2 regions of the Paenibacillus sp. FSL M7-0896 genome follow, and region 1 is predicted to be linked to the other one. Evidence: predicted binding sites of a transcription regulator. Region 1 holds the regulator's gene; the other holds the start of a gene.
The links. Region 1 encodes CtsR, which represses protease genes until heat stress. Its sites were predicted from a motif close to ATGGTCAATAAAGGTCAAACA; they were not measured.
Positions count from the first base shown of each region.

Region 1 (15,542 bases):
GTCTTTACGACAGTAGACTATGCCTGGGCTGTACACGGGCTGTCCCCTGAGGAACGGGAGATTACGGCGGTGCTGGTTAAGCCGGCCAGTCTGCTGGGGGCCCATGATTTGAAGCAGGCGTTCGATGGCAGCAATGGTGTCCAGGCGGCGTATACCAGCAAGGCCGTGTCCGAGGTGGTGAATGCAGTGGATCAGGGCTCCCGGCTGCTGGGGATGCTGACCGCCATTTGTGTACTTCTTGCAGGTATTGCGATTCTATTATCTCTCGTTGCAGCAGCCTCGGAGCGGACCAAGGATGTCGGAATACTGCGTCTTCTCGGAAAATCACGGGCCTACGTATGGCTCTCCCTAACCACAGAAGGCCTGCTGGTAACAGCAACCGGACTCATCGCGGGGCTTGTGATCGGTCATCTCTGTGCTTTTCTGCTCAAGGACATGCTGTTCTCGCAGGCGGGCATTCAAATCGAGCCCTACCACTGGACAACGGAGCATTGGCTTATTGTGCTTGGGGCGCTGGCTATAGGTTTGCTGTCCTCGCTTGGACCTGCCTTCAGGATGTACCGGATGCATCCGCTCGCCTTGTTCAAATCATAGGAGGTACGTTCAATTGATACGACTACAAGGAAGACTGATTCTGCTGTCGGGAGCTGTGACAGGTATGCTGCTGCTTCAGGCATGTGGCCAGAATACTGCTGCTAATGGGAACGGGGAGTCCTTTGCGGCGGTGGTGGAAGCTCCGCAGAGCACTGAGGAAGTCACGGCGGAGGCTGAGTCGTCCGCATCCCCTTCCCCGCAGGCCCCTGCTCCAGTTGCCGAGGGCGGAGTTGCTGCATCCGCTGCTCCATCCAAAGGTACGGATACCAGGACCAAGGTGACGGTTACGTTCAAGCCGTCTCCATCGCTTACTGCTGCACCTGTTGGAACGGCTACCCGGAAGCCCTCCGGGAAGAATGTAACCATTACGCCGAGTCCGGCCGCCTCTTCTTCTGTACAAAGCCCCCGCCCAGCGGCAGCGTCTAAGGGTACCGGGGGGAGCAGCGCTGAAGCAGAACCCGTCAAGGCTGGATCTGCTCCGGCATTGAGCGTGTCCCCTTCACCGTCACCGTCTGCGGCAGCAGAGGCAGCGTCTACCGTGAGTGCCACCTCCACAGGGAATAAGGCCATAGACTGGAACGGTTTTTTTGACGGAGACGATCAGACCCGGCCCTCAGAGCACTTCTGGGATCTCAGCGGACAGCAGGTTACCATTAAGGGATTCATGGGTGAGGTCCTTTCTTTTGAGAAAAACTGGTTCCTGCTTATTCCCGAACCGGGTGCAGAGTGTCCGTTCGATAATGGGGATGAGACCTACTGGAACAAGATTATGATCGTGTTTGTTCCTGAAGGCAGTAAGCTCCGCTACACCTCAGGTCCGCTGGAAATTTCGGGGCGCCTGGATGTGGGAATCAAGATTGACGAGTCCGGCTACAAAACCATGTTCCGCCTGTACGATGCTTCCTTCAAAAGCCTGTGATCCATGAAGCAAGAACCAAAAAACCTCCAAATCCCGGATTGGGAAAGGAGGTTTTTTCTGAAATAGAGGACAGAAGCTACATTACACCCGCTTCGCACCCGGCAGCCAGGCATCTTTATCGTATCCCCGCTGTTCCCAGTACCCGACATAATCTTCATTGATTAACTCAATGCGGTTCAGCCATTTGACTGATTTATAGGCATACATCTGCGGAGTAACGAGGCGAACCGGCCCGCCGAGCTGATTGGGGATAGGTTTGCCATCGTGCATCACAGCCACCATGATATCGTCCATCCTCGCCTGATCTAGAGTGAGTGAGTCCGTATAGACACCGTCTCCCGAGTAGAACTTGACCATGACGGCCCCAGGCTGCACACCGGCCATATCGAGCAGCTTCGAGAGGGGGAGGCCCTCCCATGTATTTTTGTACACAGACCAGCCTGTTACGCAGTGAAAATCACTGACCTGCACCTCGCGCTGCAGCTTGACGAACTCTTCCCAGTTCCAGCTCAGCTTCTTATCCACCAGGCCATCAATGGTAAAAGACCAGTTGGAGTTGTCGAACGCGGGAATGGCCGTGACCGTATATACGCGAAAGCTGCCCTCGGCTCCCCCGCCGATAGGAGGTGCAGATTCCGCCAGCGGAATAGGATCGGGAACCAATGCATTGGCATTGCTTGCCGCATAGTCGGCTGTGCCGGGAAACTGCAGGGATTTACCGATCCAGCGGACAAAAGTTGGGCCGAGCGTGACAGCAAGCCCTGCGCCTACCGCAACCTTAATGAACCCGCGGCGTGAATACATAGGCTGGGCTTCAGAAGGAGCCGCAGGCCGCGCCCGTCCTGCGGGAGAAGAGGCCTCTTCAACAGGGACAGCTTCTGCCACAATCGTGCGCTTCTTGGGCTCCTTCAGCCACTTCACCCGTGTAATGGAGTGATAGATGATGACTGGCAGGCCGACCCAGGTCAGCAGATCATGAATGAATAACGCAGTATTCGCTGCTCTCGGCCCGGCAAGCCTGAACTGCCAGAGCACAACCCCTGAAATCAGCCAGCCGATCAAAAGCGTCAGCACGAAGAGGACGTTGGCTTTTTGCGCAGGTTTACCCTTGAGCCGCTTCCAGTGCTTCGCCGCCAGGAGCAGATAGTAGACCACAGGGATCAACAGTGCCAGACCGAACACGATATGGCCCCATTTCAGCCACACTCTGCCCTCACCCAGCAGCTCTCTCCAGAAGCCGCCAACCAGCATCAGACCGCTAAGGGCAAGAATTAAGACCAGCCAGGCATTCCACAAGTGAATCGAGACGAGCTTCTTGCCGTATCCTTTGCGAAGGGTTGTAAGTAAGTTTTTCAAGCGCTTAGCCTCCTCTGGTGCCTCCACCTTAGAGTGATTAATTCAAGTTTTAATTAATTGTACCGCAAAAAGTGTCCCTTGAATAATTCTCTGCCGTTATCCAGATTAGAGGATTATTCCGCTGCCCATTCCTCCAGCTTCTTGTCGCCGGGCAGCAGCAGGGCCAGCAGACCGAGCAGCGGCAGGAAGCCGCAGGCCACGAACACCGTGGCTATTCCGATCGTGTCGATCAGATGCCCAATTACGACAGAGCCAATTCCGCCAAGCCCGAAGGCAAGGCCGGTAATCAGACCCGAGACCGTACCGATATTGCCTGGATACAGCATCTGAGCGTAAATCACAGTGACGGAGAAGCTGGATAATAGAATGAACCCGGAGATGATCAGCAGCACGGCCGCCCAGAACTGGTTCACAAAAGGCAGGGCCAGCGCAAAAGGCACCGTCCCGATCATCGACACCAGAATAAGATTGCGGCGGCCGAAGCGGTCTGCCAGCGGGCCCCCGAAGAAGGTGCCGACAGCGCCGGCAGCGAGATAGATGAAGATATAGATCTGAGCCTTATCCAGCGTCATCCCGTATTTGTCCATTAGATAGAAGGCATAATACCCGCCGATGGAGGCGCCGTACCAGGATCGCACGAATACGATGAAGACCAGAATAACCGTTGTAATCAGAATACGTTTGCTGCGGGCAGGGTCGATAGAGCGTGACGCTGACTTTTTGCGGAAGGTGTATCCGGCATCCAGCATCTCTCGGTACCAGCGGGCCACATAGGCCTGGATGGCGACTCCGGCAGCGGCGATAACGGTGAAGCCGAGAGCACCCATCTGACCGAAGGGAATGAATACCCACTTCATTAATAGAGGACCCAAGGCCTGGCCGGCGTTGCCGCCCACCTGAAATATGGATTGCGACAGCCCCTTGCGCTGACCGGCAGCCATATGAGCCACACGCATCCCTTCCGGATGGAACGCAGCTGATCCGAAGCCCACAAGCATTACGGATACAATCACTAATACATAATTACCTGCAAAAGCGAGCAGGAACACCCCGGCAAAGGTACAGCACATCCCCAGCGGGAGCAGGATCGGACGCGGCTTCCGGTCAGCGGCGAAGCCGATAATAGGCTGAATCACCGAAGAGGTGAGATTCAGCGCGAACGCTATCCAGCCGATCTGGGCATAGGAGAGTACCAGGTTATCCTTTAGTACAGGGAACATCGCCGGAATCAGTGCCTGAATGGAATCATTGAATAAATGAACAAAGCTGACAGCAAGCAAAATACGGTAGATGGTAGCCTGCTGCAGATTGCGTGATTCCCCCAGAGGGCCGGGTGGAGCTTGAGGCAGGGTCTTGTTGGACATTTGAACTCCTTTCAGGAACAGTTAATAAATAAGTTATCTTATGGATACGAAGATAAATTCTATTGTAGCGACAAATGAAGTATTATGGGAATCAATTTGTGCAAGGCTGCGGCGAACTATTCATTATTAACTCAAAAAAAGCAGTGCTTAATCCTATTATAAAAAAAGACTTGCAAACGCTTGGAGCGCGTGATATATTATCTCTTGTGCTTATGAGACATCGACGCTGAATTGAGCGGCGGAAGAAAAATAAGTTGACAACAAACGTAATAAAATGATATGATCTAATTCCTGTGCAAGAGACATAACGTTGAAATGCCGGGAGCAAGTTCTTTGAAAACTGAACAAATGGAACGCTTTAATTTTTACAAGATTCATTCAATGAATCGTCAGTTTCAAAATGAGCAATCGCTCTTTCTAAATACCAATTTGGAGAGTTTGATCCTGGCTCAGGACGAACGCTGGCGGCATGCCTAATACATGCAAGTCGAGCGGAGTTTGAAAGGAAGCTTGCTTCCTTTCAAACTTAGCGGCGGACGGGTGAGTAACACGTAGGCAACCTGCCCTCAAGCCTGGGATAACTACCGGAAACGGTAGCTAATACCGGATAATTTCTTTTTTCTCCTGAGGAGAGAATGAAAGGCGGAGCAATCTGCTGCTTGGGGATGGGCCTGCGGCGCATTAGCTAGTTGGTGGGGTAACGGCCCACCAAGGCGACGATGCGTAGCCGACCTGAGAGGGTGAACGGCCACACTGGGACTGAGACACGGCCCAGACTCCTACGGGAGGCAGCAGTAGGGAATCTTCCGCAATGGGCGCAAGCCTGACGGAGCAATGCCGCGTGAGTGATGAAGGTTTTCGGATCGTAAAGCTCTGTTGCCAGGGAAGAACGTCCGGTAGAGTAACTGCTACCGGAGTGACGGTACCTGAGAAGAAAGCCCCGGCTAACTACGTGCCAGCAGCCGCGGTAATACGTAGGGGGCAAGCGTTGTCCGGAATTATTGGGCGTAAAGCGCGCGCAGGCGGTTATTTAAGTCTGGTGTTTAAACCTTGGGCTCAACCTGAGGTCGCACTGGAAACTGGGTGACTTGAGTACAGAAGAGGAAAGTGGAATTCCACGTGTAGCGGTGAAATGCGTAGATATGTGGAGGAACACCAGTGGCGAAGGCGACTTTCTGGGCTGTAACTGACGCTGAGGCGCGAAAGCGTGGGGAGCAAACAGGATTAGATACCCTGGTAGTCCACGCCGTAAACGATGAGTGCTAGGTGTTAGGGGTTTCGATACCCTTGGTGCCGAAGTTAACACAGTAAGCACTCCGCCTGGGGAGTACGGTCGCAAGACTGAAACTCAAAGGAATTGACGGGGACCCGCACAAGCAGTGGAGTATGTGGTTTAATTCGAAGCAACGCGAAGAACCTTACCAGGTCTTGACATCCAACTAACGAAGCAGAGATGCATCAGGTGCCCTTCGGGGAAAGTTGAGACAGGTGGTGCATGGTTGTCGTCAGCTCGTGTCGTGAGATGTTGGGTTAAGTCCCGCAACGAGCGCAACCCTTGACTTTAGTTGCCAGCAGGTGAAGCTGGGCACTCTAGAGTGACTGCCGGTGACAAACCGGAGGAAGGTGGGGATGACGTCAAATCATCATGCCCCTTATGACCTGGGCTACACACGTACTACAATGGCCGGTACAACGGGAAGCGAAGCCGCGAGGTGGAGCCAATCCCAGCAAAGCCGGTCTCAGTTCGGATTGCAGGCTGCAACTCGCCTGCATGAAGTCGGAATTGCTAGTAATCGCGGATCAGCATGCCGCGGTGAATACGTTCCCGGGTCTTGTACACACCGCCCGTCACACCACGAGAGTTTACAACACCCGAAGTCGGTGGGGTAACCCGCAAGGGAGCCAGCCGCCGAAGGTGGGGTAGATGATTGGGGTGAAGTCGTAACAAGGTAGCCGTATCGGAAGGTGCGGCTGGATCACCTCCTTTCTATGGAGAATCGTCTTCTGCAATGAAGACATTCAAATAAAAGTCTTCAGGAAGCTTGCTTCCTGAAGCAGGCTTTACTTGGTAAAGCCTTGAGTGTTTCCATTTGTTCGGTTTTGATGGAATTTGCGGGGCCATAGCTCAGCTGGGAGAGCGCCTGCCTTGCAAGCAGGAGGTCAGCGGTTCGATCCCGCTTGGCTCCACCAACAAACTTCATCTATTTGTTATGTCTGAAATACTCGATACATCGTCTGTTATTCCGAACATCACAGTCGTGATTGTTTCATAATAACAGCAACTTGATCCTTGAAAACTGGATACCGAAACGAATTTGCGTTTTAGAACATTCCTTTAAGCTGAACTTGTGTAAACAAGTTTCATATTAATGGCGATACTAGCGATTTTCCTTAGGGAAAACGCATTGGTTAAGCTACTAAGAGCACACGGAGGATGCCTAGGCGCCAGGAGCCGACGAAGGACGTGGCGAACAACGAAACTGCCTCGGGGAGCTGTAAGCAAGCTTTGATCCGGGGGTGTCCGAATGGGGAAACCCAGCTGTGGTAATTCGCAGTTACTCGTATCTGAATACATAGGATACGCAGAGGCAGACCAGGGGAACTGAAACATCTAAGTACCCTGAGGAAGAGAAAACAATAGTGATTCCGTCAGTAGCGGCGAGCGAACGCGGAACAGCCTAAACCAAGGGGCTTGCCTCTTGGGGTTGTGGGACGTCTCACATGGAGTTACAAAGGAATATGGTAGGTGAAGAGGTCTGGAAAGGCCCGCGATAGAGGTAAAAGCCCTGTAGCCTAAACTGTGTTCTCTCCGAGACGGATCCCGAGTAGTGCGGGGCACGTGAAACCCCGTATGAATCCAGCAGGACCATCTGCTAAGGCTAAATACTACCTGGCGACCGATAGTGAAACAGTACCGTGAGGGAAAGGTGAAAAGCACCCCGGAAGGGGAGTGAAATAGAACCTGAAACCGTGTGCTTACAAAAAGTCAGAGCCCTCTTTATGGGTGATGGCGTGCCTTTTGTAGAATGAACCGGCGAGTTACGTTTAACATGCAAGGTTAAGGTGAGAAGCCGGAGCCGCAGCGAAAGCGAGTCTGAATAGGGCGAATGAGTATGTGGACGTAGACCCGAAACCGTGTGATCTACCCCTGTCCAGGGTGAAGGTGCGGTAACACGCACTGGAGGCCCGAACCCACGCATGTTGAAAAATGCGGGGATGAGGTGGGGGTAGCGGAGAAATTCCAATCGAACTCGGAGATAGCTGGTTCTCCCCGAAATAGCTTTAGGGCTAGCCTCGGTGAATGGAGTGGTGGAGGTAGAGCACTGATTGGGTGCGGGGCCCGCAAGGGTTACCAAGCTCAGTCAAACTCCGAATGCCATTTACTTCTTGCCGGGAGTCAGACAGTGAGTGCTAAGATCCATTGTCAAAAGGGAAACAGCCCAGACCATCAGCTAAGGTCCCCAAGTGTGTGTTAAGTGGGAAAGGATGTGGAGTTGCACAGACAACCAGGATGTTGGCTTAGAAGCAGCCACCATTGAAAGAGTGCGTAATAGCTCACTGGTCGAGTGACTCTGCGCCGAAAATGTAACGGGGCTAAACACACCACCGAAGCTATGGCTAGGATCGACTTCACTGCGCCTTTGAGGCGTGTTTATCCAGATTGACATTGATGCCGTGAACCATCCGAAGGGATGAATGGCTAAATGCTTTCAGGGGATAAACATGAACTTCGAAGCTGGAGTGAAGTCGATCCTGGGGTAGGGGAGCGTTGTATGTGGATTGAAGGTGTACCGTAAGGAGCGCTGGACAGCATACAAGTGAGAATGCCGGTATGAGTAACGAAAAGATCAGTGAGAATCTGATCCGCCGAAAGCCCAAGGTTTCCTGAGGAAGGCTCGTCCGCTCAGGGTAAGTCGGGACCTAAGGCGAGGCCGACAGGCGTAGTCGAAGGACAACAGTTTGAAATTACTGTACCACCGTAATCCGCTATGAGCGATGGGGTGACGCAGGAGGGTAGTGACGCGGACTGATGGATGTCCGTCTAAGCAGTGAGGCTGGTGTGCAGGCAAATCCGCACATCGTTAAGGCTGGGCTGTGATGGGGAGCGAAAATTATAGTAGCGAAGGTCATGATCTCACACTGCCAAGAAAAGCCTCTAGCCAGGAGAAGGTGCCCGTACCGCAAACCGACACAGGTAGGCGAGAAGAGAATTCTAAGGCGCGCGGAAGAACTCTCGTTAAGGAACTCGGCAAAATGACCCCGTAACTTCGGGAGAAGGGGTGCCTCGGTAGGGTGAATAGCCCGAGGGGGCCGCAGTGAAAAGGCCCAAGCGACTGTTTAGCAAAAACACAGGTCTGTGCGAAGCCGCAAGGCGAAGTATACGGGCTGACGCCTGCCCGGTGCTGGAAGGTTAAGGGGAGCGGTTAGGAGCAATCCGAAGCTGTGAACCGAAGCCCCAGTAAACGGCGGCCGTAACTATAACGGTCCTAAGGTAGCGAAATTCCTTGTCAGGTAAATTCTGACCCGCACGAATGGCGTAACGACTTGGGCGCTGTCTCAACGAGAGATCCGGTGAAATTTTAATACCTGTGAAGATGCAGGTTACCCGCGACAAGACGGAAAGACCCCATGGAGCTTTACTGCAGCTTGATATTGAATTTGGGTACGATCTGTACAGGATAGGTGGGAGCCGTGGAGGCAGGAGCGCAAGCTTCTGCGGAGGCGCCGTTGGGATACCACCCTGATCGTATCTAGGTTCTAACCTAGTGCCCTCATCGGGTACGGGGACCGTGTCAGGCGGGCAGTTTGACTGGGGCGGTCGCCTCCTAAAGAGTAACGGAGGCGTTCAAAGGTTCCCTCAGAATGGTTGGAAATCATTCGCAGAGTGCAAAGGCATAAGGGAGCTTGACTGCGAGACCTACAAGTCGAGCAGGGACGAAAGTCGGACTTAGTGATCCGGTGGTACCGCATGGAAGGGCCATCGCTCAACGGATAAAAGCTACCCTGGGGATAACAGGCTTATCTCCCCCAAGAGTCCACATCGACGGGGAGGTTTGGCACCTCGATGTCGGCTCATCGCATCCTGGGGCTGAAGTAGGTCCCAAGGGTTGGGCTGTTCGCCCATTAAAGCGGTACGCGAGCTGGGTTCAGAACGTCGTGAGACAGTTCGGTCCCTATCTGTCGTGGGCGCAGGAAATTTGAGAGGAGCTGTCCTTAGTACGAGAGGACCGGGATGGACGTACCGCTGGTGCATCAGTTGTTCCGCCAGGAGCATGGCTGAGTAGCTACGTACGGACGGGATAAGCGCTGAAAGCATCTAAGCGTGAAGCCCCCTCAAGATGAGATTTCCCAATTAGTAAGACCCCTTGAAGACGACGAGGTAGATAGGTTGGAGGTGGAAGTGCAGCAATGCATGGAGCTGACCAATACTAATCGGTCGAGGGCTTATCCAAATTTCTAACACGCAGATTCGTTTCGGATTCAGTTTTCAGGCGATCAAGCCTGGCAGGATGTTAAACCGATGGTTTGATATTTTCTGTAGCGATTATTTTGGAAGGTTGATTATTTTCCTGAAGAAATTCAGGGAGTAAGCCGACCGGAAAAAATCCGTTTGGTGGCGATAGCGGAGGGGTTCCACACGTACCCATCCCGAACACGACCGTTAAGCCCTCCAGCGCCGATGGTACTTGGACCGAAGGGTCCTGGGAGAGTAGGACGTTGCCAAGCACATGAGCCATTGTTGAGCAATCGACAGTGGTTTTTTTGCGTGCGGGCAGGGCTGTGGAAAAGCTGTGGATAGATTTCAGTAAGTACAGAAAAGTTGCGCACATGTGGATACCTTTACAGGAACAGAATGATCCCCGGATCATGGTTGAATCACGCACAATATTGTGGATGAGTCAAGCGAAAACATAAGTAATACACCGATTTTGTGGATAAAAAGTGAATATTGTGGATAGATAAAATGTAATCGGGGATAACTCTTTTGAGCCGGAAAGAAACTCTTTCCGGTTTTTTGCTTTGCTGTGCAAAAGCTGTGGATAACTATTCTTTTTGCAACTGATGGTCTGCCTTTATTAGCATCCGGCGGCTTGGCTTGTTATACTCTCTATTAAGCAAATATCTGGAGCTAATTTATGGAATGTAACGGAGGGAACAGCATGGAAATCAGGCAATTACGTGCCGAAGAATTTGAGGACAGCCTAAGCTTGTCCGAATATGCTTTTAAGTATAAGGTTTCTGCAGAAGACAGAGTACGCGCCAAGGAGAGCTTCAAACCGGAACAAACCTGGGCGATTTTTGAAGGGGACAGTATCGGTGCGAAGCTGACGCTTCTTCCGTTAGAGGTATATATACAAGGCAAGCCCATTTCTATGGGGGGCATCGCCGGTGTAGCCACTTGGCCGGAGAACCGCCGGCAGGGTTATGTAGCCCATCTGCTGACCCATGCGCTCGAGACGATGAATCAAGCCGGTCAGACATTGTCCTTTTTGCATCCGTTCCTGATTCCCTTTTACCGTAAATTCGGCTGGGAGATCTACTGTGAATATAAGAAGTATACTCTTCCGGTAGGGAAGTTCCCGCACAAGACGGAGATTAAGGGCAGCGTGAAGCGCGATATCCCGGATCTTGCAGTATTTCAGCAGCTGTACGACCAATTCGCTATAAGGTATAACGGGACTCTCCAGCGCACTGAGACCTGGTGGAAGGAAAGTGTGCTTGATGACGATACGCATTCCTGTGTGTTTTATTCAGAGCAGGGTGAACCGGAGGGCTATGTGCTGTATAAAATAGTGCAGCAGGAGCTGGTCATAGATGAGTTTATCTATGGGAACGAACTTGCCCGCCAGGGCTTGTGGACCTTCCTGGCCAATCATGACTCCATGATTACGGCTGCACAGCTGAAGCTGGTGCCTGCTGACGATATTCTTCCCTTCCTCCTTCCCGATCCGCGGATTGCGCAGGAGAATTATCCATACTTCATGGCGCGTATCGTCAATGCTAAGGCTTTTGTGGAGAACATGACCTTCAATGTGCCGGAGGGTGACCGGGAGTGGGTGCTTTATATTGAAGATAAGCATGCGTCATGGAACAACGGGTTATGGCGGTGGACTGTGTCGGAGCAAGGGGGAGCGGCGTTCACCCGGATTCAGGGCGAGCGGTCAGAGGCTGACCTGGAATGCAGTATCGGCACGCTTACTGTGCTGCTGATGGGATACAAGCGTCCGCTTCAGGCGGCAAAGTACGGACAATTATCCGGGACTGCCGAGGCGACCGCTTGGCTTGAAGCGCTGATTCCGCAGGCTGAGACGGCATTATTCGATTTTTTCTGACAGAGAACGGCTCTTCCTCTTCCCTTGGGAGGGAGGAGCTGTCCTATACATAACGCCTCCATTCAGTGAACGAAGCAGGCAACCGGAATACAATACAGCCAAAACGTAAAAAATAAGAGTAACCCCTTGGCATTCAGCGAGAATATGTTATAATATGAAAAAGTCAAAGAAAGTCAAAGTCAACGCAGGCCGGATATTATCGTTCTCAGGAATGTAACATTTAGAGAAAAAGCGCAGGGCAGAGGCTATTGCAGCCGATTCTTATTACATTGCCCGGGTTAAGTTCTTAAGAGCATGTCTTCTGACGGCAGGCGTTGGCGCAGCACAGATTTAACCAATGCTTATACACTGGAGGATGAGTGATGCGTAATATCTCCGATATTATTGAACAATATCTGAAGAATATTTTGCATGAAAGTCCCGAAGGTACGGTGGAAATTCAGCGCAATGATCTGGCGGACCAGTTCTCCTGTGTCCCGTCACAGATCAATTATGTCATCAGCACACGGTTCACATTGGAAAAGGGATATGTGGTGGAGAGTAAACGCGGCGGCGGCGGATATATCCGGATTCAGCGCTATGAGCTGCCTCAGAATGTCGCCTTATACGCACATCTGAACTCCACGATAGGGAATGATATTGATCAGAATTCTGCCGAAGGGCTGATTTATCAGCTGGAGGAGGCCCGCTTCCTCTCCAAACGTGAAGCGTGTCTGATGCGGTCTGCGGTTTCCCGGGAATGCCTGACGGTTAATCTGCCGTACCGGGATGAGATTCGTGCCAAGCTTATGAAGGCTATGCTAATCTCTTTATTGGGCAAATAATTTGTCAAATGGTAAGGAGGGACACCGCTCATGCTATGCCAGGAATGCGGCGTCAAACCGGCTACACTCCACTTCACGAAGATTGTGAACGGGGAAAAGACGGAATTTCATATCTGCGAAAGCTGTGCGCGGGAGAAGGGTGAACTGATTCCCGGAACTGCGGGAGGCTTCTCTATCCACAGCTTGCTTTCCGGTCTCCTGGATCTGGAAGGCTCGGGCAAGGGAAAGTCAGCAGCAGCACAAAGTGTGCAGGGGCTGCATTGTGAAAACTGCGGCATGACCTATTCACAGTTCAGCAAGCTGGGACGGTTCGGCTGCAGCTCCTGTTATAAGTATTTCGACAGTACGCTTGACCCGCTCTTTAGGCGGGTGCATGGCAGTACAGCACATGTCGGCAAGCTGCCCAAGCGGGCGGGCGCACAGATTATGTGCAAGCGCCAGATTGATGAGCTGAAGCAGGAATTGCAGCAGAGTATTGTGCAGGAGGAGTTCGAGACCGCAGCTGAGCTGAGGGACAGAATCCGCAAGCTTGAAAAAGAAATGCCACAAGAGTAAAGTCTTTGATATATAGGAGGGATCCGGGCATGTCAAGTCTCCGGTTTACCGAACAAGCACTGAGTGACTGGATGCGCTGCGGCGGCAGCCATTCCGAGATTGTCATCAGCAGCCGTATGCGGATCGCCCGTAATCTGGAGCATCTTCCGTTCCCGCTGCTCGCTTCAAGAGAGCAGTCGGAGGAGGTGCTGGAGCAGCTTGCCCCCGTATTTCAGGGTGAAGCTTCGGCCGACTTCGGCAGCTTCGAGCTGCTGAGACTGGATGAGCTGGGTGAGCTGGACAAAAAGGTACTGGTGGAAAAGCACCTCATCAGTCCTAACCTGGCGGATGATTCCAAAGGCGGGGCAGTCATTCTTAATGAGGACGAGTCGGTCAGCATTATGATTAATGAGGAGGATCATCTCCGCATTCAATGCCTGTTCCCGGGGCTGCAGGTCAGAGAAGCCTGGGTAAGGGCAACCGCCATCGATGATATTTTCGAGGCTGCTGTCAATTACGCCTTCGATGACCGCAGAGGCTACTTAACAAGCTGTCCCACCAATGTGGGAACAGGGCTGAGAGCATCGGTTATGGTGCATCTGCCGGCCTTGGTGATGACGCATCAGATCAACCGCATTTTGTCCGCAGTTAATCAGGTGGGGCTTACCGTTAGAGGAATTTATGGTGAAGGCAGCGAAGCAGTAGGGAATATCTTTCAGATCTCCAACCAGATTACGCTCGGACAGACCGAAAATGAGATTATTGAGAATCTTCACAGCGTAGTCACCCAGATTATAGAGCATGAACGTAACGCACGCGAACGCCTGCTGGTCGATTCCGCTCTGCGGATTACGGACCGTATCAAGCGCTCCTACGGAATTCTGGCGTATGCTGCTGTGATGGAACTGAAAGAATCGGCACAGCGGCTCTCCGATTTGCGGCTTGGTGTAGATCTGGGGATTCTGGAAGGGCCTTCGATTTCAGTGCTCAATGAGCTGAATGTCAAGACTCAGCCGGGCTTTCTGCAAAAGCTGTTCGGTGACGAGCTGTCGCCTACTGAACGCGATATGTACCGGGCGAAGCTGCTCCGGGAGACACTGGGATCACAACATTAAATTATAGATATTTATTATCCGTGGAGGTGCAGGAGATATGATGTTTGGAAGATTTACGGAACGCGCACAAAAGGTGCTGGCGCTGGCGCAGGAAGAAGCCGTACGTTTGGGACACAACAACATTGGGACAGAGCATATTTTACTCGGACTGATTCGTGAAGGAGACGGCATTGCCGCTAAGGCATTGATCGGACTTGGTCTGGGTCTGGAGAAGATACAGGATGAAGTGGAAACACTGATTGGCAGAGGTCAGGAACAACCGACCAACATCGCTTATACTCCTCGTGCCAAGAAGGTGATCGAGCTGTCCATGGACGAGGCCCGCAAGCTGGGTCACACGTATGTGGGAACAGAGCATATCCTGCTCGGTCTGATCCGCGAGGGAGAGGGCGTAGCAGCCCGTGTGCTGAACAATCTCGGCATTAGCCTGAACAAGGCCCGCCAGCAGGTATTGCAGCTCCTGGGCAGCAGTGAAGCCACCTCCAGCCACAGCGGAGCTCCGGCTAACGTCAGCACGCCAACACTGGACGGCCTGGCCCGCGATCTGACGGCCTATGCCAAGGATGGTAACCTCGACCCTGTGATCGGCCGCAGCAAGGAAATTGAGCGTGTCATTCAGGTGCTGAGCCGCCGGACCAAGAATAATCCGGTGCTGATCGGTGAACCTGGGGTTGGTAAAACGGCGATTGCCGAAGGTCTGGCCCAAAAGATCATCAACAATGAAATTCCGGAGACGCTGCGCGACAAACGTGTCATGACCCTCGATATGGGTTCTGTAGTGGCTGGTACGAAATACCGCGGTGAATTCGAAGACCGCCTCAAAAAAATCATGGATGAGATTCGCCAGGCGGGCAACATCGTGCTGTTCATTGATGAGCTTCATACGCTGATCGGAGCGGGTGGTGCGGAAGGCGCGATTGATGCTTCAAACATCCTGAAGCCTGCCCTCGCCCGTGGTGAGCTGCAATGCATCGGTGCCACAACGCTTGATGAATACCGCAAATATATTGAGAAGGACGCCGCGCTGGAGCGCCGCTTCCAACCGATCACAGTGGATCAGCCTTCCCCTGAGGAAGCTGTACAGATTCTGTTCGGTCTTCGTGACCGGTACGAAGCCCATCACCGGGTGAAGATTACAGATGAAGCCATTGTGGAAGCAGTCAAGCTGTCTGACCGCTACATTCCTGACCGGTTCCTGCCAGACAAGGCCATTGACCTGATTGATGAAGCAGGCTCTAAGGTAAGACTGAATTCTTACACCATCCCGCCGAATCTGAAGGAACTGGAAATGCGTCTGGATGATATCCGCAAGGAGAAGGATTCCGCAGTACAAAGCCAGGAGTTCGAGAAGGCTGCTGCACTTCGCGATACCGAGCAGAAGATTCGTGAAGAGCTGGACACTACGAAGAACCAGTGGAAAGAAAAGCAGGGCCGCACCGATTCCCAGGTTACACCTGAGGATATCGCACAGGTGGTGGCCAGCTGGACCGGCATTCCGGTCA
Region 1 covers NZ_CP150250.1:6,573,207-6,588,748, reverse strand. The annotation lists gene MKY12_RS28570 (ABC transporter permease) at 1-594, shown strand, start outside; gene MKY12_RS28565 (hypothetical protein) at 608-1,513, shown strand; gene MKY12_RS28560 (molybdopterin-dependent oxidoreductase) at 1,595-2,869, opposite strand; gene MKY12_RS28555 (MFS transporter) at 2,983-4,233, opposite strand; rRNA gene MKY12_RS28550 (16S ribosomal RNA) at 4,660-6,220, shown strand; tRNA gene MKY12_RS28545 (tRNA-Ala) at 6,348-6,423, shown strand; rRNA gene MKY12_RS28540 (23S ribosomal RNA) at 6,641-9,686, shown strand; rRNA gene rrf (5S ribosomal RNA) at 9,844-9,960, shown strand; gene MKY12_RS28530 (GNAT family N-acetyltransferase) at 10,395-11,567, shown strand; gene MKY12_RS28525 (CtsR family transcriptional regulator) at 11,930-12,391, shown strand; gene MKY12_RS28520 (UvrB/UvrC motif-containing protein) at 12,422-12,946, shown strand; gene MKY12_RS28515 (protein arginine kinase) at 12,976-14,040, shown strand; gene clpC (ATP-dependent protease ATP-binding subunit ClpC) at 14,078-15,542, shown strand, end outside.

Region 2 (15,542 bases), 950 kb from region 1:
ATTGAGCAGTCCAAGGGTAAAATCGCCAAGGTGGCGCTGGTCATCGACCTTCGGGGGCGGGAATTCTTCACCGCCCTGTCGGAGTCTCTGGCCTACATCAAGGACGAGTCAACGATCGGGTGTGAGATCCTTTTCCTGGACGCCACAGATTCAGTGCTTGTACAGCGTTACAAGGAGAGCCGCAGGCATCATCCGCTTGCTCCGAAGGGCATGCCGCTGGACGGCATCCGCATGGAGCGCCAGATGCTGGAGGAGCTGAAGAATTCAGCTACCCTGTGTCTGGATACCAGCAGCATGAAGCCGGTTCAGCTCAAAGAAAAAATAGTGTCACGCTTCTCCCACCTCGGGAAAAGCACCCTCTCGGTTAACATTACTTCGTTTGGATTCAAGTATGGGATTCCGATTGATGCTGACCTGGTGTTCGACGTCCGCTTCCTGCCTAATCCGCACTATGTGGATCAGCTGCGGCCCAAGACAGGCCAAGACAACGAGGTGTACGACTACGTAATGAAATGGCCTGAAACGCAAGAATTCCTGACCAAGCTGCTGGATATGCTTCAATTCCTTATTCCGCAATACCGCAAGGAAGGCAAATCCCAGATTATTATCGGCATCGGCTGTACGGGCGGCAAACACCGTTCGGTAGCCATCGCCGAATACCTGGGCAAAATGCTGGGGGTTAGCGAGACGGAAGCGGTGGCAGTCAGCCATCGGGACTCCGAACGCGACCGGCATTGATGAGAGAAGGGATGAATAGTGGCTGAAGAACAAGGACAGCGTCCAAAGATCGTCGTGATGGGTGGCGGGACCGGACTCTCGGTGATGCTCCGGGGGCTGAAGGAGAAGCCGCTGGATATCACGGCGATCGTAACTGTCGCAGATGACGGGGGAAGCTCCGGGATTCTGCGCAGTGAGCTGCAGATGCCGCCGCCCGGGGATATCCGCAACGTACTTACGGCTATGGCTGACGTTGAGCCTCTGATGGCACAGATTATGAAGTACCGCTTTAGCAGCGGAGAAGGCTTAGCCGGGCATAGCCTGGGAAATCTGATTCTGGCTGCACTGACTGACATCTCCGGGGACTTCGTTACAGCAGTCCGGGAGCTTAGCCGGCTGTTCGCCGTTCGCGGCCGGGTGCTGCCTGCGGCCGGAGAGGCGGTAATCCTGCACGCCGAGATGGCGGATGGAACGCTGATTACCGGTGAATCCAAAATCCCGGAGGCGGGAGGCGTAATCAAGCGCGTATTTCTGGAGCCGGTGGATGTGGAGCCGCTGCCGGAGGCGCTGGAGGCTATCCGCAACGCAGATGCTATTCTGCTCGGTCCGGGCAGTCTGTATACCAGTATTCTGCCGAATCTGCTGGTGCCGAAGCTGGCAGAAGCCGTGGTAGCTTCCGAGGCCATTAAGATTTTTGTATGCAATGTAATGACCCAGCCGGGTGAGACGGATAATTACACGGTTAATGACCATCTACAGGCCGTATATGACCATATCGGGCTGCATCTGTTCGATTATGTGATCGTCAATGACGGGGAGATCCCGGAGCAGGTGCAGATCAAATACGCCGAGAAGGGTGCCCGTCCGGTACAGCTTGACCGTGAGGCCGTGGACGGCAACGGGTATAAGGTGATTGCTGACAAGCTGGTATTATTTAAAACCTATTTGCGGCATGATACAGATAAGCTCAGTCACCATATTTTCCAGCTGGTGAAGGATTGGATTGACAGAAAGAGTTAAATGAAAGAGGTGAGCCCCTTGTCTTTTGCGGCCCTTACCAAAAAAGAGCTGACGATGGTCGAGAGCCAGCCCTGCTGCGAGAAAGCGGAAATGTCAGCGCTGATCCGAATGAATGGTTCGGTGCAGCTTTCGAGCAAAAAGGTGGTTCTCGACATTTCGACGGAGAACGCCGCGATTGCAAGGCGGGTATATTCTTTGCTTAAGAAATATTACCAGGTCCATATCGAGCTGCTCGTGCGTAAAAAAATGCGTTTGAAGAAGAATAACGTCTATATTGTAAGAATCCCGAACCAGGTCCAGGAGATCCTGAAGGATCTGCGGATTGTCTCTGAGGGCTTTATTTTCACGGACGGGATTGATGAGGAGATTGTCGGCAAGAACTGCTGCAAGCGTGCCTATCTGCGAGGGGCCTTCATGGCCGGCGGTTCGGTCAATAACCCGGAGGGCTCTTCGTACCACTTGGAAATCGCTTCCATGTATGAGGAGCACTGCAAGGCGCTCGTTGAGTTGGCTGGTGAATTTCACCTGAATGCCCGCTGCATAGAACGCAAAAAAGGCTTCATCCTATACATCAAGGAAGGCGAGAAGATCATCGAGTTCCTCAGTCTGATCGGCGCCCATCAGGCGCTGTTCAAATTCGAGGATGTGCGGATCATGCGCGATATGCGCAACTCGGTCAACCGGATTGTGAACTGCGAAACGGCCAATCTGAACAAGACGATCAGTGCGGCGGTACGCCAGATTGAGAACATCAAGCTGCTGCAGCGCGAGGTGGGTCTGGAAAGCTTGCCGGATAAGCTGCGGGAGGTGGCCGAGATCAGACTGGCGCACCCGGATATTAACCTCAAGGAAGTCGGGGATATGCTGGGCGGGACGGTCAGTAAATCGGGTGTGAACCACCGTTTGCGCAAAATTGATGAGCTGGCGGACAAGGTCCGCGGCGGCTGATTATTTTTTTTCTAGTGCGGTATGCGTTATAATGATATAATATTATAAAATTAATGTGAAATTTTTGGGCAGATCTCAAATAGGGGGTAAGCGTTTCATGACAAAGCACCCGGTAGTTGTTCGGTTGAAGACGGGGCTCCATGCTCGGCCGGCAGCATTGTTTGTGCAAGAAGCTAATAAGTTTTCGTCGGAGATTTTCGTGGAAAAAGACGATAAAAAAGTGAACGCCAAGAGTATCATGGGCATTATGAGCCTTGCGATCAGTTCCGGTACGGAGATTCATATCAGCGCAGACGGTGCAGATGCGGAACAGGCTGTAACCGCTTTGACCAGTCTGGTAAGCAAGGAAGAGCTCGAGAATCAATAAATGCTACATGGTCTAACCAAAAGCCCTTAGGGGCTTTTTTTCATATCAGCTTTAGAGGATAAGGAGAGGTAAGCGGATGCAGATTCAAGACGGTGAAGTATCATTAGTTGAGCCTGCTGAGGCGCTCAGAGAGCCGTATTTAGCCTTTTATGAGGAGTGGAAGGCCAGCGGGGAGCCGTTTGTGCCCTGGGTAACAGAGATGGACCCGGCTGACTTTGGCGGTATGATTCAGACTCTTCACGGGTATGCTCGTGGTACAGATATACCGGACGGCTGGGTGAGCAGTTCAACCTTCTGGCTGGTGACCACGGACAAACGGGTAGTGGGGGCTGTGAACATCAGGCACCGGCTGACCGAAAGGTTGCTCCATTCTGGCGGGCATATCGGTTACGGCATCGTCCCTTCTGCACGCAGACAAGGCTATGCCAGTGAGCTTCTGAAGCAGGCTCTCCTGAAGGCCGCTGAACTGGGTATCGAGCAGGCACTCGTAGTCTGTGACTCCGTCAACACCGCATCGGAACGGACAATCCGCAGGAATGGCGGTATCGAGGATAGCGAATATATAGAGGAGGACGGAAATGTCATCCGCCGGTTCTGGATCGGGACGGGGAACAAATAAAAAATAAATATCGTACATCGCTCATGCAACTTTTACCATGCTGTCCCGTCTAGAGGGTAATAACACTTAAACGAATCGAAAGGGGATGGCAAGCATGAGAAAATGGGGTAAATCGATTGGATCAGTTCTGCTGGCAGCTAGCTTGATGATTGGAGGAATGGGGTTGAGCGGAGTGCTAAAGGGTCCTGAAAAGGCTTACGCCGACGAAGTACAGAAGAATGTGGTGAACGTGGTAGGCAAAGGCGAGCTGTCGATCAAACCGGATATCGCGTATCTCTCCATCGGCGTAACGACAACTGCCGAAACTGCGCAGGAAGCACAGAAAGGCACAGCCGCGAAGGTCTCCAAGCTGACCGCTTTGTTCAAGACCACTTGGGGCATTGCAGACAAAGACATTCAGAGCACCCAGTTCAACGTACAGCCTAACTACACTTACAGCGAGAAGGACGGCCAGAAGGTAAAAGGCTATAACGCCCAGCACACGCTAGAGGTCTCTTACCGGGATCTGACAAAGGTTGGACAATTGCTGGACGCTGCCTCTGCGGCTGGAGCGAACAACATCGGCAATGTGCGGTTTGCCATTGAAGATCCATCGGCCTTTGAAGCACAGGTAATCGAGAAGGCTATGCAGAATGCAGATGTCAAAGCAGCGGCTATTGCCAAAGCAGCCAAGCGCGGACTGGGTCAGGTAGTCACTGTCATTCAGAGCGATGACGGGAATCATCCGGTGGTCTACGCTGAAGCAGCCTCCATGCAAAAGATGTCCATGGATAACAATGCTGGCAGCTCCGTTGAGCCCGGGCAGGTTAAGGTCACTACCCAATTGAGTGTAACGTATGAACTGAAATAAACGTTTCGCAAGAGGCGCTTGCTCTGCTGTTATAAGCAGGGCAGGCGCTTTTTATAATTATATAAATGAATATATATGCATATGTGAGCTATCGAAAGCTCTCAATTTGTTTAAATTGAGGTGACAGGATCTTTAGATAATCACGGCAAACCTTAAGAAACTGTAAAGCGGATTGTAACATCCCCCGCTAGTTCTTTTACTATAATAGGAACAGTGATACGGAAGAACACACATCATGACTAATCATACCACCAGGTGGAAGGGGAAATAACAATGAATTCGAACTCTAAGAAATACATCAGCAAATGGGGTGCGGGAATGCTCGCCGCAGGAATCCTGCTGGGAGGAACAGGAATAATCCATGCAGGCATCACTGAGGCCGCTCCGGCAGCCGCTCAGGTCAAAGCCAAATCCTCATCTATAGTGCTGAAGGTTAACGGGAAAAGTACAGCCCAGACGGGCCTGCTCCAGGAAGGAAAGGTATGGGTGCCGGTAACCTTCCTGCGCGATGCGCTGGGGATGCCGCTCTCTTATGATAAAGCGGGGAAGACGTACACCATCGGGACAGGAACTGCTCAGACAAGGCTGACGATCAATGATTATGGCATTTCTGTTATGGTGAACAATTATTATGTCGGTGAAGGCAAGCAACTGAATAACCGGCTGTATGTTTCGTCTGAGCTGCTTAGCGATTACTTGGGCTACAAAGTAGACGGGGGCGCAGCAGCAGGACGGCTGAATGTTATGAAGAAAGTGCAGAATGCGGTAACCATCAAAACAGTGAGCTATGTGAAGGATCATAAGGATGCGCCTATCCGGCTGGATTATCCGCAGGTCAGCGGCCTGGCAAGTGCAGAAGCAGAGAAGGCAATCAATGATAAGATTAAGCAGACCGTTCTGAACTATGCGAAGGATGCTGAAGATCAAATCTCCAAGCGGTCGAAGGATGACCGGCCGTATGAATTCGAAGGCGGTTATGTGATCACGTATAACCAGGATGGCGTGCTCAGCCTAATCACCAATCAATACGGGTATACCGGCGGTGCCCATGGGATGACTTACCGCAATGCGTTCACCTTCTCGCTCAAAGACGGGAAACGTCTGTTGCTGGGCGATCTGTTCGGTGCCAACCCTAATTACAAGAAACAGCTCAATGCCAAGCTGGCCACCGAGATCAAAGCTAACGGAGGATATCTGGGCGGGTTCAATGGACTGAATACCGAGAAGTACTTCTATCTGAAAGATGGCAAAGCGGTGCTCTTCTTCCAGTTATACGAATACACGGCATATGCCGAGGGCTTCCCGGAATTCAACTTCAGCTTCAAGGAACTCCTGCCGGATGGAAGCAGTCCGTTCGCGGCGCTGAAATAATAAAATAATTATCCAGATGCCCTTGCATCTCTTCAGGGAGACTCAGGGGCATTCTTCATGCACAACCCTTCATTCATCCACGGCCTAATCAGCCTGCCCTGCCGTTACCACTTCACCCGGATAGTCATAAGCTATAGAAGGCAAGCAGCTTATAACGGGGAGGGGAAGGTTATGGTCTATGCTTATACAGCGATCGGGGATTCACTTACAACCGGCTTCGGGGCGCTGCCCGGGAACGGCTTCGTCCCCGTCTACCGCCGGATGGCGGAAGGGAGGCTGGGTACACCAGTGGTACCGGCGAATCTTGGCGTCAACGGTCTGACCACCGGGGGGCTGAAGCAACGGCTGAGGAGCTCGAATGTCTACCGGGCGGCGGTGAAGGATGCGCAGATCATTACGCTGTCCATTGGCGGCAACGACTTGATTAAGGCAGCCCGGGCAGCCGGGCCCCGGCCCGGTGAATTCCAGGGCTTACTGCAGCAGGCGCTTAGGGACTGCAAGCGTAACTACAGCGACATCATGGGTAGCCTGACACAGCTCAAAGCAGGTTCCCGCAGCCCCTACATCATCCGGATGGTAGGCCTGTATAATCCCTACCCACAGGTGAATGAAGCAACAGAGTGGGTGCGGGAGTTCAACCGCTATGCAGCAGGCTACAGCAGCAATAACGTAGGGTTTGCTTCGGTATACCATGAATTTGCCGGTAATGAGCGGGGGCTGCTGTTCCTGGACCATATTCACCCGAACGGCAGAGGCTACCGCGTAATTGCAGGCAAGCTGGATGCCCTTGGGTACGGGAGCTTAAGGTAGGCAGCAATGGCTGGGCATAAGAAAGAGGCTGTAACGGGACCGGACCGGTCTGTTACAGCCTCTTTGTGTATTCATTGGAGCAGGTACTTATACGCCTGTTGGCAGAGTCTTCTCAATTACCTTGTCCACGATACCGTATTCAGCAGCGTCTGCAGCGCTCATAAAGTAGTCGCGGTCAGTATCCTTCTCGATCTTCTCCAGCGGCTGGCCTGTACGCTCGGACAAGATGCGGTTCAGCTTCTCACGCAGCTTGATGATGCGGCGGGCGCGGATCTCGATATCCGAAGCCTGCCCCTGCGCACCGCCTAGCGGCTGGTGAATCATGATCTCGCTGTTCGGCAAGGCAAAGCGCTTGCCCTTGGCGCCGGCATTCAGCAGGAACGCTCCCATGGAAGCGGCCATACCTACACAGATGGTGGATACATCCGGCTTAATGTATTGCATTGTATCGAAGATGGCCATACCCGCTGTGATGGAACCGCCTGGGCTGTTCACATACAGGTGAATATCCTTATCCGGGTCCTCGGCAGCCAGGAAGAGCATTTGTGCGATGATGGAATTGGCAACCACGTCATTAACCTCCGTTCCAAGGAAAATGATGCGGTCCTTCAGCAGGCGGGAATAGATGTCATAAGCGCGCTCACCGCGGTTGCTCTGTTCTACTACCATAGGAATATAACTCACGTGGAAAACCTCCTTGAAATTGGTGCTTCGAATGTGTTCATTTTTTACTGTTACCGTATTAACCACATGATAAACAAATTCAAACAAAAAGTCAAAGAAAGTCAAACTTACTTTCAAAAAAAAGAGCCCTCAAGCGGCTCATTGGTTAAATATAATATAATCGGAACTAAATTATGTACAAGCTTGAAAAAAATGGCGCGCCCGCCAAGAATCGAACTTGGATCTCAGGCTTCGGAGGCCTACGTCATATCCATTGGACCACGGGCGCAACAGAAATTATTATAATATACTTCTCGGATAAAAGCAATGCGTATTAGGCATCCTGCGCAAAAATAGTTTTCTCTGCCTCCATTAATAGAGCCGGAAATGCGCCTCCTGCCAGCGGGCTGCCGAACAAGCCCATGTATAAGATGAAAGCGGGCTGAGAATTATAGTCTCGGAACACTTGCACTCGGCGTCAGTTTTGGGTAGAATATGGGTGGGACTTAAAAAGTTAACCCGGGACATTTTGAGACCACGAACAAGGGATAAGAGAAAGACGAAGTTGCAGGAGTGAAAGCATGCGTAATCTATTGGAAATCCAAAAGCAGCTTCTGCCTGATCTCATGGAAACCCTTAAGAGACGGTATACGATTCTACATCAGATCATGCTGTCCGATATTATTGGGCGCAGGACGTTAGCCGCATCGCTTGATATGACCGAGCGGGTGCTGCGCGCCGAGACGGATCTTCTGAAATCGCAGGGGCTCATTGAGATCGAGAGCGTCGGTATGCGCATTAGCGATGCCGGTCGCAGACTGCTTGACCTGCTGGAGCCGGTCGCCAAGAGCCTATTCGGCCTGGATGATCTGGAAGAGAAAATTCGTACAACGTACGGTCTCACCAAAGTCATTGTGGTACCTGGCGATTGTGAGACATCGCCGTTCACCAAGCGTGAGCTGGGGCGCGCAGGCTCCAAGGCACTGCTCAGCGTACTGCGCAGTGACGATACGATTGCCGTCACAGGCGGATCAACCCTGGCCGAGATGGCCGATCAACTGACCCCGCCGCTATCCCTTTCCTATAAGAACGCCTGGGTTGTTCCGGCGCGCGGAGGACTGGGAGAGAGCATGGAGATACAGGCCAACACCATTGCTTCAACCATGGCCAAACGGATTGGCGCCAATTACCGTCTGCTACATGTGCCCGATCTGCTTAGCGGAGACGCTTATCAGTCGCTTGCGCAGGACTCCAATATTGGAGAGATTGTACAAATTATCCGCAGATCGCGTATTATTGTACATGGAATAGGTGATGCCATTGAAATGACCCACCGCCGCAAGCTGGACTCCGGGACGATCTCAGAGATTCAGGGCGAGGGTGCTGTAGCCGAATCCTTCGGATACTATTTCAATGAGAATGGCGAAGTGGTTCACACTATGCTGACCATGGGGCTGCGCCTGGAAGACATTATCCGTACAGAAGTCGTTATCGGTATTGCCGGAGGCAAACGCAAGGCGAAGGCCATTCATGCGATGCTGCGGTTCGGTCAAGAGGATATTCTCGTCATCGACGAGGCGGCGGCTGTCGAAATCGGCAAGGAAATCGACACACAGCTACAAAAGGCCCTATAGATTCCATTAAATGGGGCGCGCGTAAAGGGTTTATGCATTATACTTAACATTGTTGTCTTGACGAGCCTCACGGCCTGTCTTGAATAAATAAAACGAACTCTAGGAGGAACTATTCAATGAGTGTAAAAGTTGGTATTAACGGTTTTGGACGTATTGGACGCCTTGCATTCCGCCGTATTCAAAATGTAGAAGGTATCGAAGTGGTAGCGATCAACGACTTGACTGACGCTAAGATGCTTGCTCATTTGCTTAAATATGATACAACTCAAGGTAAATTCCAAGGCGATGTTGAAGTGCATGACGGCTTCTTCAAAGTTAACGGTAAAGATGTAAAGGTTCTGGCGAACCGCAACCCTGAAGAACTTCCTTGGGGAGAGCTTGGCGTTGATATCGTTCTGGAATGTACTGGTTTCTTCACAACTAAAGAAGCCGCTGAGAAGCACCTTAAAGGCGGAGCTAAGAAAGTAGTTATTTCCGCTCCAGCTACAGGCGACATGAAAACTGTTGTGTACAACGTTAACGATGACATCCTTGACGGTTCCGAAACAGTAATCTCCGGCGCATCTTGCACAACGAACTGCCTGGCTCCAATGGCCAAAGTCCTGAACGACAAGTTCGGTATCATCGAAGGCCTGATGACTACGATCCACGCTTACACAGGTGACCAGAACACTCTTGATGCTCCACACGCAAAAGGCGACTTCAGACGCGCCCGCGCTGCTGCTGAGAACATCATCCCTAACACTACCGGTGCTGCTAAAGCCATCGGCCTGGTTATTCCAGAACTGAAGGGCAAACTTGACGGTGCAGCACAACGTGTGCCTGTAGCTACAGGTTCCCTGACTGAGCTGGTTACTGTTCTGGATAAGAGCGTAACTGTTGAAGAAATCAATGCAGCCATGAAGGAAGCTTCTGACCCAGAAACTTACGGCTACACTGAAGACGAAATCGTATCTTCCGACATCAAGGGTATGACTTTCGGTTCCCTGTTCGATGCAACTCAGACTAAAGTACTGACTGTTGGCGACAAACAGCTGGTTAAAACTGTTGCTTGGTATGACAATGAAATGTCCTACACTGCACAACTGGTTCGTACTTTGGAGAAATTCGCTAAGCTTGCTAAATAAGACCGATTTCATATAAGAAGTACAATAGAGCGGAAACAAGGAAAGTCTGTTTCCGCTCTTTCTAAATGAACTGGATTCGCGTGAAATGGCTTTGTGAAGGAACCAATTTTGGGTGTGGAGGAAATGTTAATCATGAACAAAAAAAGTGTCCGTGATGTAGAAGTAAAAGGCAAACGCGTATTCGTGCGTGTAGATTTCAATGTGCCAGTGGAAGACGGCAAGATCACTGATGATACCCGTATCCGCGAAACCCTTCCAACAATTAAATACCTGATTGAGAACGGTGCAAAGGTCATTCTGGCCAGCCATATGGGCCGTCCTAAAGGCGAATTCGTCGATTCCATGCGGTTGACTTCCGCTGCAGTCCGTTTGTCTGAATTGCTCGGCAAACCGGTAGCCAAGGCTGATGAGGCCATTGGCGAAGCTGTAAAAGCGAAAATCGCTGAACTGAACGATGGCGATGTGCTTGTGCTTGAGAATGTCCGTTTCTACAAAGGCGAAGAGAAGAATGATCCTGAACTGGCTAAGCAGTTCGCTGAACTGGCTGACCTGTTCGTCAATGACGCATTCGGCGCAGCTCACCGTGCCCATGCTTCGACAGAAGGAATCGCTCACTTCCTGCCGGCAGTATCCGGTCTTCTGATGGAGAAGGAATTGTCCGTTCTCGGCAAGGCGCTTTCTAACCCGGAACGTCCTTTCACGGCCATCATCGGCGGTTCCAAGGTGAAAGACAAGATTGACGTTATCGACAACCTGCTGAATCTGGCTGACAATGTACTGATTGGCGGCGGCCTCTCCTACACGTTCACCAAGGCTCAAGGTCACGAAATCGGTAAATCCCTGGTAGACAACGACAAGATTGATGCAGCGCTTGGATTCATCGAGAAGGCCAAGAAGCTGGGCAAGAACTTCGTGCTTCCGGTTGACGTTGTAGTCGCTGACAAGTTCGGTGCAGATGCCAACACCAAGATTGTAGATGCAACCGAGATCCCTGCAGACTGGGAAGGTCTGGACATCGGTCCTAAGACCCGTGAAATCTATGCCGATATTATCAAAAACTCCAAGCTGGTTGTATGGAATGGACCGATGGGCGTATTTGAAATCGACATCTTCGCTGAAGGTACCAAGGCTGTGGCTCAGGCTTGTGCTACTACCGAAGGCTACACTGTTATTGGCGGCGGCGATTCCGCTGCGGCTGCTGAGAAATTCCACCTCGCAGACCAGATGGATCACATCTCCACTGGCGGCGGCGCATCGCTCGAGTTCATGGAAGGTAAGGCTCTTCCAGGTGTAGAAGCACTGAACGACAAGTAATACCGAAGAGGGAGGCAATACATCACTATGAGTAGAACACCTATTATTGCAGGCAACTGGAAAATGTTCAAAACCGTTCCGGAAGCCGAAGGCTTCATCGCTGAAATCAAAGGCCAGGCGGAAGTGGCAGGCGTAGAGACTGTAATCTGCGCGCCATTCACGAACCTGCCTGCACTGGTTGCAGCGGTACAAGGCACTACCATCAAAATTGGTGCACAGAACCTGCACTTCGAAGATAACGGCGCTTATACAGGTGAGATCAGCGGCGTAATGCTGAAGGATCTTGGTGTAGAGTACGTTATTATCGGCCACTCGGAACGCCGTGCTTATTTCGGTGAAACGGACGAAATCGTCAACAAGAAGATGCATGCGGCCTTCCGTCACGGCATTACTCCAATTGTCTGCGTAGGCGAAAAGCTGGAAGAGCGCGAAGCTGACCAGACTAAGGACGTATGCAAGGTGCAGACTGAAGCGGCATTTGCCGGTCTTAGCGCAGAGCAGGCAGCAAGCGTAGTTATCGCTTATGAGCCGATCTGGGCGATTGGTACAGGTAAATCCTCCACTTCCCAGGATGCTAACGAAGTTATTGCTTATATCCGTACCCTTGTTAAAGGCCTGTACGATGAAGCAACGGCTAATGCAGTCCGTATCCAATACGGCGGCAGCGTGAAGCCTGAGAATGTAACGGAGTACATGAGTCAAAGCGACATCGACGGCGCTCTCGTCGGCGGTGCCAGCCTGCAGCCTGCTTCCTTCGTTTCACTCGTTGAGGGGGCGAAGTAAGAATGTCAGCTCCAAGACCTGTAGCACTGATTATCATGGACGGCTTCGGACTGCGGAACACGGATGAAGGCAACGCTGTTGCCCAAGCCAACAAGCCGAACTACGACCGTTACCTGAAGCAATATCCGAATACTACGCTTACCGCTTGCGGTGAAGCTGTAGGTCTGCCGGAAGGCCAAATGGGTAATTCTGAAGTAGGGCACCTTAACATTGGTGCCGGCCGGATTGTATATCAAGACCTGACCCGTATCGACAAGTCGATCCGTGACGGAGAATTCTTCGATAACGAGACGCTGGTGGCTGCCGTAAGAAGCGCTAAGTCAACCGGCAAAAAGCTTCACCTCTATGCACTGGTATCCGATGGCGGCGTACACAGCCACATCAATCACCTGTTCGCCATGCTCGATCTGGCCAAAAAAGAAGATCTGCATGAAGTCTATATTCATGCCTTCATGGATGGCCGTGACGTACCACCCGACAGTGGACAGAAGTTCATTCAGGATCTGGTCGCCAAGATTGAAGAGGTTGGCGTAGGTACGATTGCTACGGTATCCGGACGCTACTTCGCGATGGACCGTGACAAGCGCTGGGAACGTGTAGAGAAGGCTTATCGTGCAATGGTATATGGGGAAGGCCCTAAATATACCGATGCCCTTCAGGCCATCACTGCATCCTACCAGAATTCTGTGTTCGATGAATTCGTGGAGCCAAGTGTAATTGTGGACAGCCAGAACAACCCGGTAGCGACCGTGGAGAGCGGCGATTCCGTCATTTTCCTTAACTTCCGTCCTGACCGTGCCATTCAGCTGTCACAAGTGTTCACGAACTCGGATTTCCGCGGCTTCGACCGTGGTCCGAAGTTCCCGGAGAACCTGCATTTCGTATGTCTGACAACCTTCAGTGAGACGGTTCAAGGCTTCGTGGCTTACTCCCCGAAAAACCTGGACAACACGCTCGGTGAAGTGCTGGTTCAGCAGAACAAGAAGCAACTGCGTATTGCAGAGACCGAGAAGTATCCGCATGTAACCTTCTTCTTCAGCGGCGGACGCGATGAGGAGCTTCCAGGCGAGACCCGTATCCTGATCAACTCGCCGAAGGTGGCAACCTATGATATGAAGCCAGAGATGAGCGCTTACGAAGTGGCGGCGGCCTGCGTAGCGGAGATCGAGGCGGACAGACAGGATGCCATTATCCTGAACTTTGCTAACCCTGATATGGTAGGACACTCCGGCATGCTGGAGCCTACAATTAAGGCAGTCGAAGTAACGGACGAATGCGTAGGCAAGGTTGTGGATGCTTTAGTTGCCAAGGGCGGCGTTGCTATTATCATTGCCGACCACGGAAATGCTGATATGGTATTCGATGAGAACGGACGTCCGTTCACAGCCCATACCACCAACCCGGTACCGTTCATCGTCACCACTGAAGATGTAGTTCTGCGCGAAGCTGGTATTCTCGCAGATGTGGCACCGACAATCTTAGATCTGATGGGACTTCCGCAGCCTGCGGAAATGACCGGACAATCCATGATTGCCAGCCGCAAATAAGCAAGACACCCTGTTTGTGTAAACCCAAAACCATTGTATAAAAGGAGATTAAACTTACATGACTATTATTTCTGATGTGTATGCACGCGAAGTCCTTGACTCCCGTGGTAACCCTACTGTAGAGGTTGACGTATATCTGGAGTCCGGCGCAAAAGGCCGCGCTATCGTTCCTTCCGGCGCTTCCACTGGCGCTCATGAAGCTGTAGAGCTTCGTGACGGCGACAAATCCCGTTACATGGGCAAAGGCGTTCTGAAAGCTGTTGAGAACGTAAACGAAATTATCGCTCCAGAAGTAATCGGAATGGACGCTCTTGACCAAGTGGGCATCGACAAGCTGATGATCACTCTGGACGGAACTCCTAACAAAGGCAAGCTGGGCGCTAACGCAATCCTGGCTGTATCCATGGCCGTAGCTCGCGCTGCTGCAACTGCTCTGGACATTCCTTTGTATGTATACCTGGGCGGATTCAATGCCAAGACTCTTCCAGTACCAATGATGAACATCATCAACGGTGGTGAGCATGCCGATAACAACATCGACGTTCAAGAGTTCATGGTTCTTCCAGTAGGCGCTCCAAGCTTCAAGGAAGCACTGCGTACTGGTGCAGAAATCTTCCACAACCTGAAATCCGTACTGCAATCCAAAGGCCTGAACACAGCTGTTGGCGACGAAGGCGGCTTCGCACCGAACCTGGGTTCCAATGAAGAAGCGATCACTACAATCATCGAAGCGATCGAAAAAGCCGGTTACAAACCAGGCGTTGACGTATTCCTTGGTATGGACGTTGCTTCCACTGAGTTCTACAAAGACGGTAAATACACACTTGCAGGCGAAGGTAAATCTTACACTTCCGCTGAGTATGTTGACCTGCTGGCTTCATGGGTTGAGAAGTACCCAATCATCACTATCGAAGATGGTATGTCCGAAGATGACTGGGATGGCTGGAAATTGCTGACTGAAAAATTGGGCGATAAAGTCCAATTGGTTGGTGACGACCTGTTCGTTACGAACACTGAGCGTCTGGCAACAGGTATCGAAAAGGGTATCGGTAACTCCATCCTGGTTAAGGTTAACCAGATTGGTACACTGACTGAAACCTTCGATGCGATTGAAATGGCAAAACGTGCCGGCTACACAGCTGTAATCTCCCACCGTTCCGGTGAGTCCGAAGACAGCACTATCGCTGACATTGCTGTAGCTACCAACGCAGGCCAGATCAAGACTGGTGCTCCTTCCCGTACAGACCGTGTGGCTAAATACAACCAACTGCTTCGCATCGAAGACGAGCTGGGCGAATTGGCTCAATACAACGGCCTGAAATCCTTCTACAACCTCAAAAGATAATTTCTTTTGAATCTATAGATACAATGAGCCTGCCGGTTTCCGGCAGGCTTTTTTGATGTTGATATCCGCGATAGAGGGACAACATGAGATTTTCATAGTGTGATAGGGCAGGAATGCCGTCTGGAAGGTTGTATTCATTCTGTGGCTATGATAAAATAAAAATGCTGTTTATGAAACGGATATTCTAATTTAGCATAGATAGTGATGCTTGGACGTAGGAGGTGGAAGTGAATGGATATCTTTTTGAAAGTGGTGCTTCTGATTTTTGCCGTAGGTCTGATTGCGGTCGTTCTTCTGCAAAAAGGGAAAAGTGCAGGTCTTTCCGGTGCCATCTCCGGCGGTGCTGAGCATCTCTTCGGTAAAACAAAGGCGCGCGGTATGGAGCTTGTGCTGCAGCGTGTAACAGTTGGTCTGGCGGCAGGATTCT
Region 2 covers NZ_CP150250.1:7,520,782-7,536,323, forward strand. The annotation lists gene rapZ (RNase adapter RapZ) at 1-738, shown strand, start outside; gene MKY12_RS32820 (YvcK family protein) at 796-1,737, shown strand; gene whiA (DNA-binding protein WhiA) at 1,756-2,685, shown strand; gene MKY12_RS32830 (HPr family phosphocarrier protein) at 2,783-3,052, shown strand; gene MKY12_RS32835 (GNAT family N-acetyltransferase) at 3,129-3,671, shown strand; gene MKY12_RS32840 (SIMPL domain-containing protein) at 3,766-4,521, shown strand; gene MKY12_RS32845 (DUF4163 domain-containing protein) at 4,795-5,892, shown strand; gene MKY12_RS32850 (GDSL-type esterase/lipase family protein) at 5,950-6,702, shown strand; gene clpP (ATP-dependent Clp endopeptidase proteolytic subunit ClpP) at 6,790-7,386, opposite strand; tRNA gene MKY12_RS32860 (tRNA-Arg) at 7,580-7,654, opposite strand; gene MKY12_RS32865 (sugar-binding domain-containing protein) at 7,947-8,999, shown strand; gene gap (type I glyceraldehyde-3-phosphate dehydrogenase) at 9,116-10,126, shown strand; gene MKY12_RS32875 (phosphoglycerate kinase) at 10,259-11,440, shown strand; gene tpiA (triose-phosphate isomerase) at 11,468-12,223, shown strand; gene gpmI (2,3-bisphosphoglycerate-independent phosphoglycerate mutase) at 12,226-13,770, shown strand; gene eno (phosphopyruvate hydratase) at 13,829-15,115, shown strand; gene secG (preprotein translocase subunit SecG) at 15,347-15,542, shown strand, end outside.
Region 2: the regulator CtsR is predicted to act here: its motif matches at 7,474-7,494, upstream of clpP (ATP-dependent Clp endopeptidase proteolytic subunit ClpP).